One region of the Streptomyces sp. NPDC026575 genome, then DNA from elsewhere that is predicted to be linked to it. Evidence: riboswitches for the same ligand, from Rfam matches in the RefSeq annotation. Region 1 holds a riboswitch; the other holds the start of a gene.
The links. A riboswitch is a leader RNA that binds a small molecule or an ion and turns the genes downstream of it on or off. The one in region 1 is predicted to bind glycine.
Positions count from the first base shown of each region.

Region 2: it holds a riboswitch for glycine, as region 1 does, so the genes downstream of both, gcvT (glycine cleavage system aminomethyltransferase GcvT) here and gcvP (aminomethyl-transferring glycine dehydrogenase) in region 1, are expected to answer to the same signal.

Region 1 covers NZ_JBVHQM010000001.1:482,436-490,218, forward strand. Annotated here, with positions in the region: gene gcvP (aminomethyl-transferring glycine dehydrogenase) at 1-2,859, opposite strand, end outside; glycine riboswitch at 2,921-3,048, opposite strand; glycine riboswitch at 3,049-3,146, opposite strand; gene ACZ4NB_RS02275 (PRC-barrel domain-containing protein) at 3,261-3,656, shown strand; gene ACZ4NB_RS02280 (DNA polymerase IV) at 3,554-5,014, opposite strand; gene ACZ4NB_RS02285 (MerR family transcriptional regulator) at 5,081-5,686, opposite strand; gene ACZ4NB_RS02290 (bifunctional nuclease family protein) at 5,875-6,348, opposite strand; gene ftsR (transcriptional regulator FtsR) at 6,402-7,151, opposite strand; gene ACZ4NB_RS02300 (FHA domain-containing protein) at 7,169-7,783, opposite strand, start outside.
Region 2 covers NZ_JBVHQM010000012.1:142,693-150,475, forward strand. Annotated here, with positions in the region: gene ACZ4NB_RS18845 (L-serine ammonia-lyase) at 1-692, opposite strand, end outside; gene ACZ4NB_RS18850 (APC family permease) at 798-2,450, opposite strand; gene glyA (serine hydroxymethyltransferase) at 2,692-3,951, opposite strand; gene gcvH (glycine cleavage system protein GcvH) at 3,980-4,357, opposite strand; gene gcvT (glycine cleavage system aminomethyltransferase GcvT) at 4,488-5,615, opposite strand; glycine riboswitch at 5,767-5,863, opposite strand; gene ACZ4NB_RS18870 (AAA family ATPase) at 6,086-6,814, shown strand; gene ACZ4NB_RS18875 (enhanced serine sensitivity protein SseB) at 6,925-7,722, shown strand.

The sequences.
Region 1 (7,783 bases):
GCAGGAGCAGACGAGGTTGCGGTCACCGAAGGCACCGTCGATACGGCGCACCGGCGGCCAGTACTTCTCCGCCGCCGTCACGCCCGCAGGGAAGACGGCCTCCTCGCGGCTGTAGGCGTGGTTCCAGTCGCCGCCGAGCGCGGCCGCGGTGTGCGGGGCGTTGCGCAGCGGGTTGTCGTCCTTGTCCCACTCCCCCGAGCCGACCTTCTCGATCTCCGCGCGGATGGCGATCATCGCGTCGCAGAAGCGGTCCAGCTCGTCGAGGTCCTCGCTCTCGGTCGGCTCGATCATCAGCGTGCCGGCCACCGGGAACGACATCGTCGGTGCGTGGAAGCCGTAGTCGATCAGCCGCTTGGCGACATCGTCGATGCTCACGCCGGTCGCCTTGGTCAGCGGCCGGACGTCGATGATGCACTCGTGCGCCACCAGGCCGCCGGGGCCGGTGTAGAGCACCGGGTAGTGCGGCTCCAGGCGCTTGGCGATGTAGTTCGCGCTGAGGACCGCGACCTGGGTGGCGCGCTTGAGGCCCTCACCGCCCATCAGGCGGACGTACGCCCAGGAGATCGGCAGGATGCCGGCCGAGCCCCAGGGAGCCGCGGAGATCGGCCCGACGCCCGTCTCGGGGCCCGCGGTGGGCTGTAGCGGGTGGTTGGGCAGGTACGGCGCCAGGTGGGCGCGCACGGCGACCGGGCCGACACCGGGGCCGCCGCCACCGTGCGGGATGCAGAACGTCTTGTGCAGGTTGAGGTGCGAGACGTCGCCACCGAACTTGCCGGGCTCGGCGAGCCCGACCAGCGCGTTGAGGTTGGCGCCGTCGACGTAGACCTGGCCGCCGGCGTCGTGCACCGCGGCGCAGATCTGGGTGATGTGCTCCTCGAAGACGCCGTGCGTGGAGGGGTAGGTCACCATCAGGACCGCGAGCTCGTCACGGTGCTTGTCGATCTTGGCGTGCAGATCGTCGGTGTCGACCTCGCCGTCCTCGCCGGTCTTGACGACGACGACCTTCATGCCCGCCATGACGGCGCTGGCGGCGTTGGTGCCGTGCGCCGAGGACGGGATCAGGCAGACCGTGCGCTGCTCGTCCCCGTTGGCGCGGTGGTAGGCGCGGACGGCCAGCAGGCCGGCCAGCTCGCCCTGCGAGCCGGCGTTCGGCTGGATGGAGACCTTGTCGTAGCCGGTGACCGTGGCCAGCCGCTCCTCCAGCTCCTGGATCAGCGTCAGATAGCCCGCGGCCTGGTCGGCCGGCGCGAACGGGTGCAGCTGGCCGAACGCGGGCCAGGTGACCGGCTCCATCTCGGTGGTGGCGTTCAGCTTCATCGTGCAGGAGCCGAGCGGGATCATGCCGCGGTCCAGCGCGTAGTCCTTGTCGGCGAGGGTGCGCAGGTAGCGCAGCATCGCGGTCTCGGAGCGGTGCTGGTGGAAGACCGGGTGGGTGAGGTAGTCGTCCGTACGCAGCAGCTCCTGCGGCAACGTTTCAGCAGCCACCGCGTCCAGCTGCTCGACGTCGCCCTGCACGCCGAAGGCGCTCCAGACGCCGGCCAGCTGCGCGCGTCCGGTGGTCTCGTCGCAGGCGATGCCGACCAGGTCGGCGTCGACCTGGCGGAGGTTGACGCCGGCCTCACGGGCGGCGGCGACGACCTCGGCGGCCCGGCCGGGCACCCGCGCGGTCAGGGTGTCGAAGTACGCACCGTGCACGATCTCCACCCCGCCCGCCCGCAGGCCCTCGGCGAGGACGGCGGCGTAGCGGTGGGTGCGCTGGGCGATGGTGCGCAGGCCCTCGGGGCCGTGGTAGACGGCGTACATCCCGGCCATGACGGCGAGCAGCACCTGCGCGGTGCAGATGTTGCTGGTGGCCTTCTCACGGCGGATGTGCTGCTCGCGGGTCTGCAGCGCGAGGCGGTAGGCCCTGTTGCCGTCGGCGTCGACGGAGACGCCCACCAGGCGGCCGGGCAGGCTGCGGGCGAACTGGTCGCGTACGGCCATGAAGCCGGCGTGCGGACCGCCGAAGCCCATCGGGACGCCGAAGCGCTGGGTGGTGCCGACCGCGATGTCCGCGCCGAGCTCGCCGGGCGAGGTCAGCAGCGTCAGGGCGAGCAGATCGGCGGCCACGGTGACGATCGCGCCGAGCCCGTGGGCCTGCTCGATGACGGCACGGGGGTCGCGCACCGCACCGGAGGCGCCGGGGTACTGCAGCAGCACGCCGAAGACGCCCCGCTCGGCGATCTCGGCCGGGATGCCGTCGGACAGATCCGCGACGACGACCTCGACGCCGGTGGGCTCGGCGCGGGTCTGGATCACGGCGACGGTCTGCGGCAGGCAGTCGGCATCGACCAGGAAGACGCCCTGCTTGACCTTGCCGACGCGGCGGGCGAGCGCCATCGCCTCGGCGGCGGCGGTGCCCTCGTCCAGCAGGGAGGCACCGGAGGTGGGCAGTCCGGTCAGTTCCGCGACCATGGTCTGGAAGTTCAGCAGCGCCTCCAGGCGGCCCTGCGAGATCTCCGGCTGGTAGGGCGTGTACGCCGTGTACCAGGCCGGGTTCTCCATGACGTTGCGCAGGATCACCGGCGGGGTGAACGTGCCGTAGTAGCCCAGGCCGATCATCGAGGCCAGTACCTGGTTGCGCTCCGCCAGGCCGCGCAGCTCCTGGAGGACCTCGGCCTCGGTGCGGCCCTGCGGCAGGCCCAGCGCCTCCGCGCTCTTGATCACATCGGGTACGGCGGTGGCCGTCAGCTCGTCCAGGGACCCGAATCCGACGTGCGCGAGCATCTTCGCCTGCGCCTCGTGGTCGGGGCCGATGTGCCGGCGCTCGAACGGAATGCCCTGTTCAAGCTCGGTCAGGGAGATACGATTGGTGGTCATCTGCGGGGGCCTCCTGGTCAACACGACCTACGAGGGGCACCACGGCGCGGGTGCCCGGACGGCCTCCCCCTCTGTCATCTCAACCTGAGAGCTTCACCGGCCCGCGCGAGGCGGCCCGGCTTTCACCGTCGGTGAGGAGGGGTTACGGCGCTGTGCTCGTCCGTGGCCCGCCCTGCTTTCCAGAGTGACCTCGCCCATGCGGTACGTGTGCCTGAGAGATTCCGGGGAGGATTTGCTCCTTCGGCGCCCTGGTCGCGAACGACAAAGGACTCTCCCGCATGGATTCTGCGGCCATTGGCCAGCCTACCAGCGCGCCACTCGAAGGATCCTTCGAGTGGCCGGGGCATGAAATGTGCCGTTTGGTAGTTGTCACAGGGCAGTTGCGACCAATTGGAGGGGTTGTGCAAACCGATATCGATCCCCGGAGCCTGATCGGCCGCAAAGCGTTCGACCGGAACGGCGCGAAAATAGGCACGATCGACGAGGTATACCTCGACGACGCGACGGGGGAACCGGAGTGGGCGGCCGTGCGCACCGGACTCTTCAGCCGGGATGCGTTCGTCCCCCTTGAACCCAGCAAAATGGTCGGCGAGGGCCTGCACATCCCCTACGACCGCAAGCTGATCAAGGACGCCCCGGACTTCGGCGTGGGCCGCCATCTCTCCCCTGAGCAGGAACTCCAGCTCTACCACCACTACCGGCTGGACATCTCCTCACCGGAGCCCGGTCCGGCTTCCTCCGGCAAGGAGGACGGCTCCGACAAGGACTTCGGCAAGATCGCCGGCTCGGAGGACTGACCTCCTTCCGGCCCGCCGCCCACCAGCGGCAACGGCTCACCCGGCCGCAGCGCCGGGTCCTCGACGGCGAAGGTCCGCACCCTCCCCGGTGCGGACCACGGCGTCTCGAAGCGTACGGTCACCCTCCCCACGCCGCTTCCCTGCACCCATCCGGCGCCGAACTCCTCGTGCACCACGTCCAGCCCCGGATGCCAGCGCCGCGGCCGCTCCTCCTCCGGCTCGCCTCCCCCGGCCTCCGCCCCCGCCGACTCCGCCGCCTTCGCCAGCTCCCCGGCCTCCCGCTCCGTCGCCAGCTGGGCGAACAGATCCTCCTGGGTGAAGTCCGCCAGCCCGCTGACCCCCACCCCCAGCAGCCGCACCCCGCCCGTGGTGTCCACCGTCTCCAGCAGCCGCACGGCGGCCTCCCGTACGACCGAGGGGTCGTCGGTGGGCCCGCGGAGCGTCTCCGAGCGGGTCAGCGTCGAGAAGTCGTAGTTCCGCACCTTGATCACCACCGTCCGCCCGGAGCGCCCGGCCGCCCGCAGCCGCTGGACGCAGCGGTCGGCCAGCCGCAGCATCTCGTTCCGCACCCGCGTCCGGTCGGTCAGATCGACCTCGAAGGTGTCCTCGACCGAAATGGACTTGGCGTCCCGCTCGGCCACCACAGGGCGGTTGTCCTGGCCCAGCGCCATCGCGTACAGCCCCGCGCCGTGTGCCTTGCCCAGGAGCCGCACCAGCTCGGCCTCGCCGGCCTCCGCGGTCTCCGCGACGGTGTGGATCCCGGCCCGGCGCAGCGTCTCGGCCGTCGCGGGACCCACCCCGGGCAGCGTCCGCACCGTCATGGGGCCCAGCAGCTCCCGCTCTGTGCCGGGCTCGATCACCACCAGGCCGTCCGGCTTCGCCGCCTCGGACGCGATCTTCGCCAGCATCTTCGCGCCCGCGAGCCCCACCGAGCCGGTCAGCCCCGTCGCCGCCCGGATGTCGTGCCGCAGCCGCTCCCCCACGGCGCGTACGGCGGCGGTCTCGGCCGGCACCCCGCCCGCTTCCAGGTCCACGAACGCCTCGTCCAGGCTCAGCGGCTCGACGAGCGGCGACAGCTCGTGCAGCAGCTCCATCACCGTGTCACTCACTTGGCGGTACAGGCCGAAGCGAGGGCTGAGATAGGCGGCATTGGGGCACAGCCGGCGCGCCTGGGCCGTGGGCATCGCGGAGCGGACCCCGAAGATCCGGGCTTCGTACGACGCCGTGGCGACCACACCCCGCGGCCCGATCCCGCCGACCACCACGGGCTTGCCACGCAGGCTGGGCTTGGCCGCCTGCTCGGCGGCCGCGTAGAACGCATCCATGTCCAGATGCAGAATCGTCGGCGCGGGTCTCACACGTCCGATGCTGCCGCATGGCACTGACATTCGACCCGACGCCGGGCCGGGGCCGGTGGACCGGGCTCAGCCGGCCCTGTTGCGCCGCCGCGCCAGCTCGTCGTGCGGGTTCTTCCCCATCAGCGTCTCGCCGGTGTCCACGCGCTCTCCGTGGAGCTGTGACAGCACGCCCTCCACGTCCCGCCACACCACGCCCACCGCGATGCCGAAGACGCCCTGGCCGCCCTGGAGCAGATCGACGACCTGGTCGGGCGAGGTGCACTCGTAGACCGTCGCGCCATCGCTCATCAGCGTCATCCGCGTCAGGTCCGCCAGCCCGCGCGCACGCAGGTGCTGCACGGCGGTGCGGATGTTCTGCAACGACACCCCGGTGTCCAGCAGCCGCTTGACGATCTTCAGGACGACGACGTCCCGGAAGCTGTAGAGCCGCTGGGTGCCGGAGCCGTACGCGGGCCGGATGCTCGGCTCCACCAGGCCCGTACGCGCCCAGTAGTCGAGCTGCCGGTAGGTGATGCCCGCTGCCGCGCATGCGGTCGGGCCGCGATAGCCGATGTTCTGCGCCTCGCAGTCCCCCGACACCGCCGCGGCCGGTGCCGGGGCATGGTTCGCGGCCGCGCCCGAGTGGAGCGGCAACGCCCCTTCCGCCGCCATACCGTCGCCGGTGATTGCCACGCCGCCCTCCGTCCTCCACGTCCCGGACGGGACCTGCCATATCGACGGTATGCAGTCACTCGGGGTGCGTCAACGATCGCCGCGCTCGCCACGCCGAGTGATAATCACCCTACGAGTGGTTTCTCGTGACCTCGCGCGGGGAATGGCTAAATAGTTTGGCCGGAATCAGCCCCTTCACCCGGCCGGCGTCACTGACTGTTGGTGCCGAAGTCCTCGGGCGAGATCTGGTCGAGGAACTCGCGGAACTTCTCCACCTCGTCCTCCTGCTCGTCCGGGATGGCGATCCCCGCGTCGTCCAGCACACCGTCGGTGCCGAAGATCGGCGTTCCGGTGCGCAGCGCCAGCGCTATGGCGTCGGACGGGCGGGCACTGACCTCGACCCCACTGGCGAAGACCAGTTCGGCATAGAAAACCCCCTCGCGCAGATCCGTGATGCGGACCTGCGTCAGCTCCTGGCCCACCGCTTCGAGCACGTCCTTGAAAAGGTCGTGCGTCAGCGGCCTGGCAGGGACCATGCCCTGCTGGGCGAAGGCGATGGCGGTGGCCTCCCCTGGCCCGATCCAAATGGGCAAGTATCGGTCGCCTCCCACCTCCCGCAGGAGCACGATCGGTTGGCTGGAAGGCATTTCCACCCGGACACCCACGACGTCGAGCTCGTTCACACAGCAACCCTAGGACGTGCCCGGCAGGTTTGGGTAGTCGAGCACTCTTTTGCTCATGGCAACCGGACGCGAAGAGCGCTCTGCACCAGCGCCGCATGGAGCCGTACGGAGAGCGTCGCCAGCTCCCTCGCCGTGGCCTCCGCATGGGCCCTGGTCTGGGGGTTGCGGTGCCGCCGAAGGGGTGCAACGACCTGTTCGACCAGGCCGGCCTCGCGCTCGGCGGCCGCCTTCACGGCGCGCAGATGCCGCGGCTCCAGGCCGAAGCGACCCAGGTCCGCGACGAGTTTGGCCACGGTGACGGCCTCGATGTCGTATCCGCCGTCCGCATGGGGGACGATGAGTCCGTACGACTCCCAGTCGGCGAGCGCCGCCTCGTCCACCGCAGCGGCGGCCAGCAGCTCCGCCCGGCCGATCCGGGCAGCCGTCGGACGGTCCTCGCCCTGGCAGGACACGTCCTCGATCAGATCCCGCGGGGACGCGGCCGGAGCCGGCAGCTGCACCTGCTCACCGCGCTCCAGGGCGTCCAGATGCTCCCGGATGACCTTCAGGGGCAGATAGTGGTCCCGCTGCATCCGCAGGACGCTCGCCAGCCGCTCGACGTCGGCCGGCGTGAATTTCCGGTATCCGGAAGGCGTGCGCTTCGGCTCGACGAGCCCCTCGGCCTCCAAGAAGCGGATCTTGGAGATCGTGACCTCGGGAAACTCCTCGCGCAGCGCATTGAGCACCGTGCCGATGCTCACCGGCTTGGCGCCCGAGGAGGCGGTGCCGAGGGAACCGGCACCGCCCTTCGGTGTATCGCGCATATGCCTTCCCTGATCGGTCAGATCCCGGCGCCCCGCTGGCTCGCGTAGAAGACCATGCGGTACTTGCCGATCTGGACCTCGTCGCCGTTGGCGAGCGCGACCGAGTCGATCGGCTCACGATTGACGTACGTGCCGTTCAGGCTGCCGACGTCGGCGACCGTGAAGACACCGTCCGCACCGCGGCGGAACTCCACATGCCGGCGCGAGACCGTCACGTCGTCGAGGAAGATGTCGCCCTGCGGATGCCGGCCCGCCGTCGTCAGCTCGCTGTCCAGCAGGAAGCGGCTGCCCGAATTCGGACCCCGGCGGACGATCAGCAGCGCCGAGCCCAGCGGAAGGGCCTCGACCGCGGCCTGGGCCTCCGGGGACAGCGACGGCACCAGATTCTGGCCCGTCGTCTCCGAGTCGTAGGCCTCCAGCCCCGAAATGGAGATCGTCGACGTCGTCTCGGACGCCCGCTCGGCCTGGGCGCCCGGGCGCAGCGGCGCACCGCAGTTGGAACAGAACCGGCTCGCCTCGGCGTTCCCGTGCCCACACCTCGTACATACCGGCATGGCCGACCCTCCACCCGTGCGTGAGGCCGATGGTTCCTCGGAACCTATGCGGCCGGCACCGGAGGGGTCAACAGAACC
Region 2 (7,783 bases), on a different contig from region 1:
CGGGCCACGCATGCCTGCATGACCTGCCAGATCTCCAGCAGTCCCGCGCGGATCTCTTCCTCGGTGCGCCAGGCCTTCTCGTTCTCCAGCATCAGGGCGGAGATCGACAGGCCGGTCTCCTGGGTCAGGCGCAGGAGTTCGTCGCCGGTGCGGAAGGGGTGGGTCAGGACGGTGTCGTCGAGTTTGATGCGGTCTTCGCCGACGGCGTCCTCGTCCACGACGAAGCCGCCGCCGACGGAGTAGTAGGTCTTCTCCAGCAGGGGGGCGCCGGCGGCGTCGTAGGCGAAGAGGGTCATGCCGTTGGCGTGGTAGGGCAGGGCCCGGCGCCGGTGCAGGATCAGTTCGCTGGACTCGTCGAAGTCGATTTCCTGGTCGGTGCCTATTTCGGTGGCGAGCAGGCGCAGGCGCTTGGTGGTGCGGATGCGCTCGACCTGGTCGTCGGCGGTTTCGACGTCGACGGTGCGGGGGGAGTGGCCTTCGAGGCCGAGGAGGACGGCTTTGGGGGTGCCGTGGCCGTGGCCGGTGGCGCCCAGGGAGCCGAAGAGTTCGGCGCGTACCTTGACCGTCTGGGCGAGCAGGCCGTCCTTCTTGAGGCGTCCGACGAACATCCGGGCGGCGCGCATGGGGCCGACGGTGTGGGAGCTGGAGGGGCCGATGCCGATGGAGAAGAGGTCGAAGACGGAGATGGCCACGGTGGCGGACTCCCTTGTCTGCTCGTGGTGGACGGTGGAGCAATGGGGCAGGAGGTACGTTTCTGCGCCGTTTGTCGAGCGTAACCCGGACCCGGCGCGGTGCCGTCAGACGGAGACCATCGGGCGTTCGTCCTCGGGCGTAACAGTGGGTTTCGGGACGGATACGGAGCCGGCGGACGGGCCGGTCAGGCCCGCCGTCCGCGCCCCGACTCCGGCGCGTACGGCCCAGAAATAGAAGGCCGGGGCCGAGAGCGCGACCAGGGCGATGTCCAGGCCGCCGGGGATGATGCCATGGCCGCCGAAGTCCGGGCTGCCCAGCGCCGACAGCGCGGCCATCCAGACCAGGAAGACGATCATCCACCAGGCCGGGGCGAACTGCCGGGCGAGCCGCGTCTCCCCCTTGCGCCGCAGCACCAGCACCGCGATCGGCACGGACACCAGCGTCAGCACGGCGACCTTGCCGGTGTCCGGCCACTTCGACCAGTACAGGGCGCAGGCGGCGAAGGTGAAGGTGAGCGGGCACAGGAACCCGGCGGCGGGGAGCCGGAAGGGGCGCGGCAGGTCCGGCTGGGTCCGCCGCAGCACGCCCACCGCGATCGGGCCGATCAGATACGAGATGACCATGGCCGCCGAGACCACCCCGGCCAGCGCCTGCCAGCTGCGGCCGACGGTGAGCAGCAGCAGGACGGAGAAGCCGAGGTTGAGCCACATCGCGGGGCGCGCGGTGCCGTAGCGCGGGTGCACGGCCGCCAGCTTCCTGGGGAAGAAGCCGGTCTCGGCGAGATTGGTGACCATGTACGCGGCCGAGGCGACATTGGCGATGTTGGAGCCGGCCGGCGAGATGAAGGCGCCGAACTGCAGCAGTGTGACCACCCAGTGCAGCATCAGCAGCTTGGCGAGGTCGGCGAACGGCGAGCTGAGGTTCACGCCCTGCCAGCCGCCGGCCCGCTGGAGCTGCTCGGGCGGTACGGAGCCGAGGTAGGCGGTCTGCAGCGCCAGATAGATCACCAGGCCCAGCGCGAGCGCGCCGACCAGGGCGATCGGGATGGCCCGGCCCGGGTTCCTGGCGGCCCCGCCGAGGTTGACCACGGCCTGGAAGCCGTTGAAGGCGAAGATCACGCCGCAGGTGGTGACGGCGGTGAGCACGGCCGGCCAGCCGTACGGGGCGAACCCGCCCTGCGAGGTGAAGTTCGAGGTGTGGAAGCCGGAGCCGATCAGCGCCAGCACGGCGAGCACCGGGATGGCGAACTTGACCAGGGTGAGCACGGTGTTGGCGCGGGCCAGCAGCTGGACCGACCAGAAGCAGGTCAGCCAGAGGACGACGGTCAGCGCCAGCGCCGTGCAGATGCCGGAGAGGGTGAGCTGGTGGGTGGCCGGGTCGACCAGCCCCTTCGCCCACTCGAAGCTCCAGGACGTCATGTACTGGGTGGCGGCGATCGACTCGATCGGGATGAGCGAGGCGACCGCGATCCACACGGCCCAGCCGGTGAGGAAGCCGAGCACCGGCCCGTGGGAGAGATGGCCGTAGCGGGCCATGCCGCCGGGGATCGGGTAGGCCGAGCCGACCTCCGCGTAGGACATCGCGATCATGCCGATGAAGACGGCGCCGATCACCCATGCGACCAGCGCCGCGGGGCCCGCCACCTGGGCGGCGGCACCGGCGCCGAAGAGCCAGCCGGAGCCGAAGATCGAGCCTATGCCGATCATGATGAGGGCGAAGAGGCTGAGCCCCTTGCGCTCGCCCGCGCTCATGTCCATGGGATGTGTCGTCCGTCCTGCCGTCGAGAAGTGCCCCCTTCACGGTCGAGGGGCCCTGCCATTTGCCGGGGGCCACCTTATTTCTCGCCGATCACCGGATTTTCCTCGTGATTTCGCGAAAGGGGGGAGGAGAACCGGTACGCGGACGGTGGGCCCGGGACCAACGGCCCCGGGCCCACGGCCCGTTCGGCCTCCGCCCCGCCGGTGACCGGCGGGGCGGAGGATCACCGCATGAGACGCGTCACAGCGACGGGTACAGCGGGTACTTGTCGGCGAGCGCCGTGACCCGGGCCTTGAGGGCCTCGGCGTCGTAGGCGGGCTTGAGGGCCTCGGCGATGATGTCGGCGACCTCGCGGAAGTCCTCGGCCGTGAAGCCGCGGGTGGCCAGGGCCGGGGTGCCGATGCGCAGGCCGGAGGTGACCATCGGCGGACGGGGGTCGTTCGGGATCGCGTTGCGGTTGACGGTGATGCCGACCTCGTGGAGGCGGTCCTCGGCCTGCTGTCCGTCGAGCTCGGAGTCGCGCAGGTCGACCAGGACGAGGTGGACGTCGGTGCCGCCGGACAGGACGGAGACGCCGTGCTGGGCGACGTCGTCCTGGACGAGGCGCTCGGCGAGGATCTTGGCGCCTTCGAGGGTGCGCTGCTGGCGCTCCTTGAAGTCCTCGGAGGCGGCGACCTTGAAGGAGACCGCCTTGGCCGCGATGACGTGCTCCAGCGGGCCGCCCTGCTGGCCGGGGAAGACCGCGGAGTTGATCTTCTTGGCGAGTTCCTGGGTGGACAGGATGACGCCGCCGCGGGGGCCGCCGAGGGTCTTGTGGGTGGTGGTGGTCACGACGTGGGCGTGCGGGACCGGGTTGGGGTGCAGTCCGGCGGCGACCAGGCCGGCGAAGTGCGCCATGTCGACCATCAGGTAGGCGCCGACCTCGTCGGCGATCCGGCGGAAGGCGGCGAAGTCGAGCTGGCGGGGGTAGGCGGACCAGCCGGCGACGATCAGCTTGGGGCGGTGCTCCTTGGCGAGGCGCTCGACCTCTTCCATGTCGACGAGGTTGGTCTTCTCGTCGACGTGGTAGGGCACCACGTTGTAGAGCTTGCCGCTGAAGTTGATCTTCATGCCGTGGGTCAGGTGACCGCCGTGGGCGAGGTTGAGGCCCAGGATGGTGTCGCCCGGCTTGATGAGGGCGAACATGGCGGCGGCGTTGGCCTGTGCGCCGGAGTGCGGCTGCACGTTGGCGGCCTCGGCGCCGAAGAGCGCCTTGATGCGGTCGATGGCGATCTGCTCGACGACGTCGACGTGCTCGCAGCCGCCGTAGTAGCGGCGGCCGGGGTAGCCCTCGGCGTACTTGTTGGTGAGGACGGAGCCCTGGGCCTCCATGACGGCGACGGGGGCGAAGTTCTCCGAGGCGATCATTTCGAGGGTGGACTGCTGGCGGTGCAGCTCGGCGTCGACGGCGGCGGCGACGTCGGGGTCGAGCTCGTGCAGGGAGCTGTTGAGAAGCGACATGAGTCTTCCTGGGGAGAGGGGTCCGGGATCAGCCGGCGGCGAAGGCGGTGTACTCGTCGGCCGAGAGCAGGTCCTCGGGCTCACCGCTGACCTTCACCTTGAACAGCCAACCGCCCTCGAACGGGGCGGAGTTCACCAGCGAGGGGTCGCCGACGACATCCTCGTTGACCTCGGTGATCTCGCCGTCCACGGGCGAGTAGAGATCGCTGACGGACTTGGTCGACTCCAGCTCACCGCAGGACTCGCCCGCCGTGACCGTCGAGCCGACCGCGGGAAGCTCCACGAAGACCACATCGCCGAGCGCGTTGGCCGCGTGCTCGGTGATCCCGACCGTCGAGACGCCCTCCACGGCGTCCGTCAGCCACTCGTGCTCCTTGCTGTAACGCAGCTGCTGGGGGTTGTCCATGGCTCGATTCTCCTGTACGCGAGGGTGTGATCGTGAATGGGGGCACCTCCCGGGCGAAGGTCCGGGGGAGCGTCTTGCACAGTGAGACACGCGGGCGCGCCCCACTTCCGGGGCTGCCGCCGGCGAACCGTTACTTCTGCCGCTTGTAGAACGGCAGCGCGGTGACCTCGTACGGCTCATGGCTTCCACGGATGTCCACGCGGACACCCTCGGTGCCCGGGGTGGCGTAGGCCGCGTCGACATAGGCGATGGCGATCGGCTTGCCGAGGGTGGGGGAGGGGGCCCCGGAGGTGACCTCGCCGATGACCGTGCCGTCGGCCGCGACGACCGGGTATCCGGCGCGCGGCACCCGGCGGCCCTCGGCGATCAGCCCGACCAGCTTGCGCGGCGGGGCGGTCTCGGCGCGCTCGGCGGCCGCCGCGAGCGCGGCGCGGCCCACGAAGTCGCCGTTGTTGGTGGTCTTCTCGAACTTCACGACCCGGCCCAGGCCCGCGTCGAACGGCGTGGTGGCGGTGGTCAGCTCGTGCCCGTACAGCGGCATGCCCGCCTCCAGGCGCAGCGTGTCGCGGCAGGACAGACCGCAGGGCACCAGGCCCGCGTCCTTGCCGGCCGCGGTCAGCGCCTCCCACAGGGCCACCGCGTCCGCCGGCCGCACGAACAGCTCGAAGCCGTCCTCGCCGGTGTATCCCGTACGGGCGATCAGCGCGTCGACGCCGGCGACCGTGCCGGGCAGACCGGCGTAGTACTTCAGGCCGTCCAGATCGGCGTCGGTCAGCGACTTGAGGATCCCCGGGGACTGCGGTCCCTGCACCGCGAGCAGCGCGTAGGCGTCCCGGTCGTCGCGGATCGCGGCGTCGAAGCCGCCCGCTCGCGCGTTCAGCGCGTCCAGCACCACCTGGGCGTTGGAGGCGTTGGCGACGACCATGTACTCCTGGTCGGCGAGCCGGTAGACGATCAGGTCGTCCAGGATGCCGCCGCCGTCCTCGCAGATCATGGTGTAGCGGGCGCGGCCGGTCTTGACGCCGCCGATGTTGCCGACCAGCGCGTAGTCGAGGAGGTCGGCGGCCTGCGGGCCGGTGACGGTGATCTCGCCCATGTGGGAGAGGTCGAAGAGACCGGCGCGGGTGCGGACGGCGACGTGCTCGTCGCGCTCGCTGCCGTAGCGCAGCGGCATGTCCCAGCCGGCGAAGTCGGTCATGGTCGCGCCGAGCGCGCGGTGGGTGGCGTCCAGCGCGGTGCGGCGGGGGGCATCTGTCATGGTTCTGGGCTCCCAGGCATGGGTGACAAGACGTTCTCCCCATCTGTCATCGGAACCTGAGAGGTTCACCGGGATCCCGCGAACGGACCCGGTTTGCACCTTGGGTGGAGCCGCCCCGTGGACCGGGCAGTGGCTCGCTTTTCAGATCTGCCTCGCCCGCGCGGTATAGGGGGCCTGAGAGATTCAAGGGAGGACTTGCTCCTTCGGCGCCCCGCCATGGCGGCCGGGGACTCTCCCGCGCGGATTCAAGCGGCCGGTATGGAGTTGGCGGTGCACGGATGAGCTGAGCCGTGCACGTGGCGGCCACATCATTACACGGGATCGCCGGATCGAGGAGCCCTGGTCGCCGCCCCGTCCAGGACCGGGCCCGCCACGCCGACAGATCGGACAATCGCCTTGATGGCCATTACCTTTTCTTGACACTCTGCGGGTAAGGGACGGACTCGGACCGGAACTGGACGGGGAGGGCGATCACGGTGCAGAGGGAAGCGGCATTCGCGGCCACTTCAGGGGCCGTGCCCCCGGGTGCGCCGGTGGCGGCGTCCGCCGCCGCGCCCCCGGCCCGGCGCGCGGGGCGGGCCGTCGTCCGGCCGGGGAGCGGTGCGCGGGTGCGGGACCTGCGCGGCCGCAGACGGGCCCGCGGCACCGCCGAGCTGCGGTTCGCCGCCGGTGACCTGGTCGTGGTCTCCGGGCTGCCGGGCAGCGGCAAGAGCACCCTGATGCATCGGGTGGTGCCGCCGTCGGACGGCCGCGGCCTCGTGGTGCACCGCATCGACTCGCAGGACGTCCGCGAGCGCTGGGCGCGCGGCAGGCTGCGCCGGCTGCCGTACGGCCTGTACCGCCCGCTGGTGCGGGCCGCGCACTATCTGGCGCTGGGTCGGGCGCTGCGGTCGGGCGACAGCGTGGTGGTGCACGACTGCGGGACGCTGGCATGGGTGCGGCGCTGGGTCGCCCGGTCGGCGGCGCGCGGCGGGCGCGGGCTGCATCTGGTGCTGCTCGACGTGCCGCCGGAGGTGGCGCGGTCCGGCCAGGAGGCGCGCGGGCGCGGGGTGTCGGGGTACGCCTTCGCGCGGCACCGCAGGGCGGTGGGCCGGCTGGTCGGCGCGGCGGAGGCGGCCGGGCCGCCGAAGGGGTTCAGCTCGGTGGTGCTGCTGGACCGGCGGGCGGCGAGCGCACTGAAGACGGTCGGTTTCCACTGAGCGGACTGCCGCTTCCGGGTGTGCCGTACCCCGCCCCCGTATGAACTGTCTCCGGCCTTTCTCGTCTAGTGTCGTGGGCCGATGTGCGTGGTCGGAACGGGTGGGAACAGATGAGTCTTCCGGAGCAGGGGATACCGCAGCTGGCGTGGCCGGCGAACGAGCTCGAAGAGGTGCTCGCCGCGTCGGTCGGGCATCCCGGCGCCGGCGGCCGGATCGTCGAGGTCCTGGGCCGCAGCCGGGTGTGGGTGCCGCTGCCCAACGGCGGCGGCCCGGAGAGCGCGGGCTTGGGCGCCCGCGGCCTGGACCTGCCCACCGTCGAGATCGGCGGGCTGGCCCATGTCCCGGTCTACAGCTCCGAGCAGGAGTTCCTGCGGGTGGTCGGCTCGCATATGTCCTTCACCGTCGCGCCGGCCGTGGAGTTCGCCCGCGGGCTGCCGCCGCAGATCGGGATCGCGGTCAATCCGGACGGTGTGGTCGGTGTGCCGCTGCCGCCGCCCGCCGTGGCCCAGCTGTGCCGGCTGGGGCGCCATGAGGCCGAGGGGCTGCCGAGCGGCGGGCGGGTGCGGCTCTTCGAGCCGGACTGGCAGGAGGAGCCGGTGGACTTCCTGGCCGCCGCCGGACTGGAGTTCTCCGGTGCCGGAATTGTCCTGACTGCCCGGCGTGTCCTGGCTAGTGTCGAGGGCGACACGCCCACACTGTTCGTCGGTGTTCAGATCGCGGTGGACCCCGCCGCGCTGCACGACGGCACCGCCCGCGAGACGGTCCTGATGGCCCTGGGACGTGCGCTCGGCGCGGTCCCGGTGCCCTGGCCGGTGCAGCTGGTGATGCTCGATCTCGCCCACGGCGACCCGGTCGCCGACCGGATGCTGGAGCGCGTGCGGCCCTTCTACTCTCGCGACCACTCGTAAGCTGGTTGGATGACGCGCGGGCGCACCCACACGTGCCCTGCCGAGATGAAGGGACGGACCA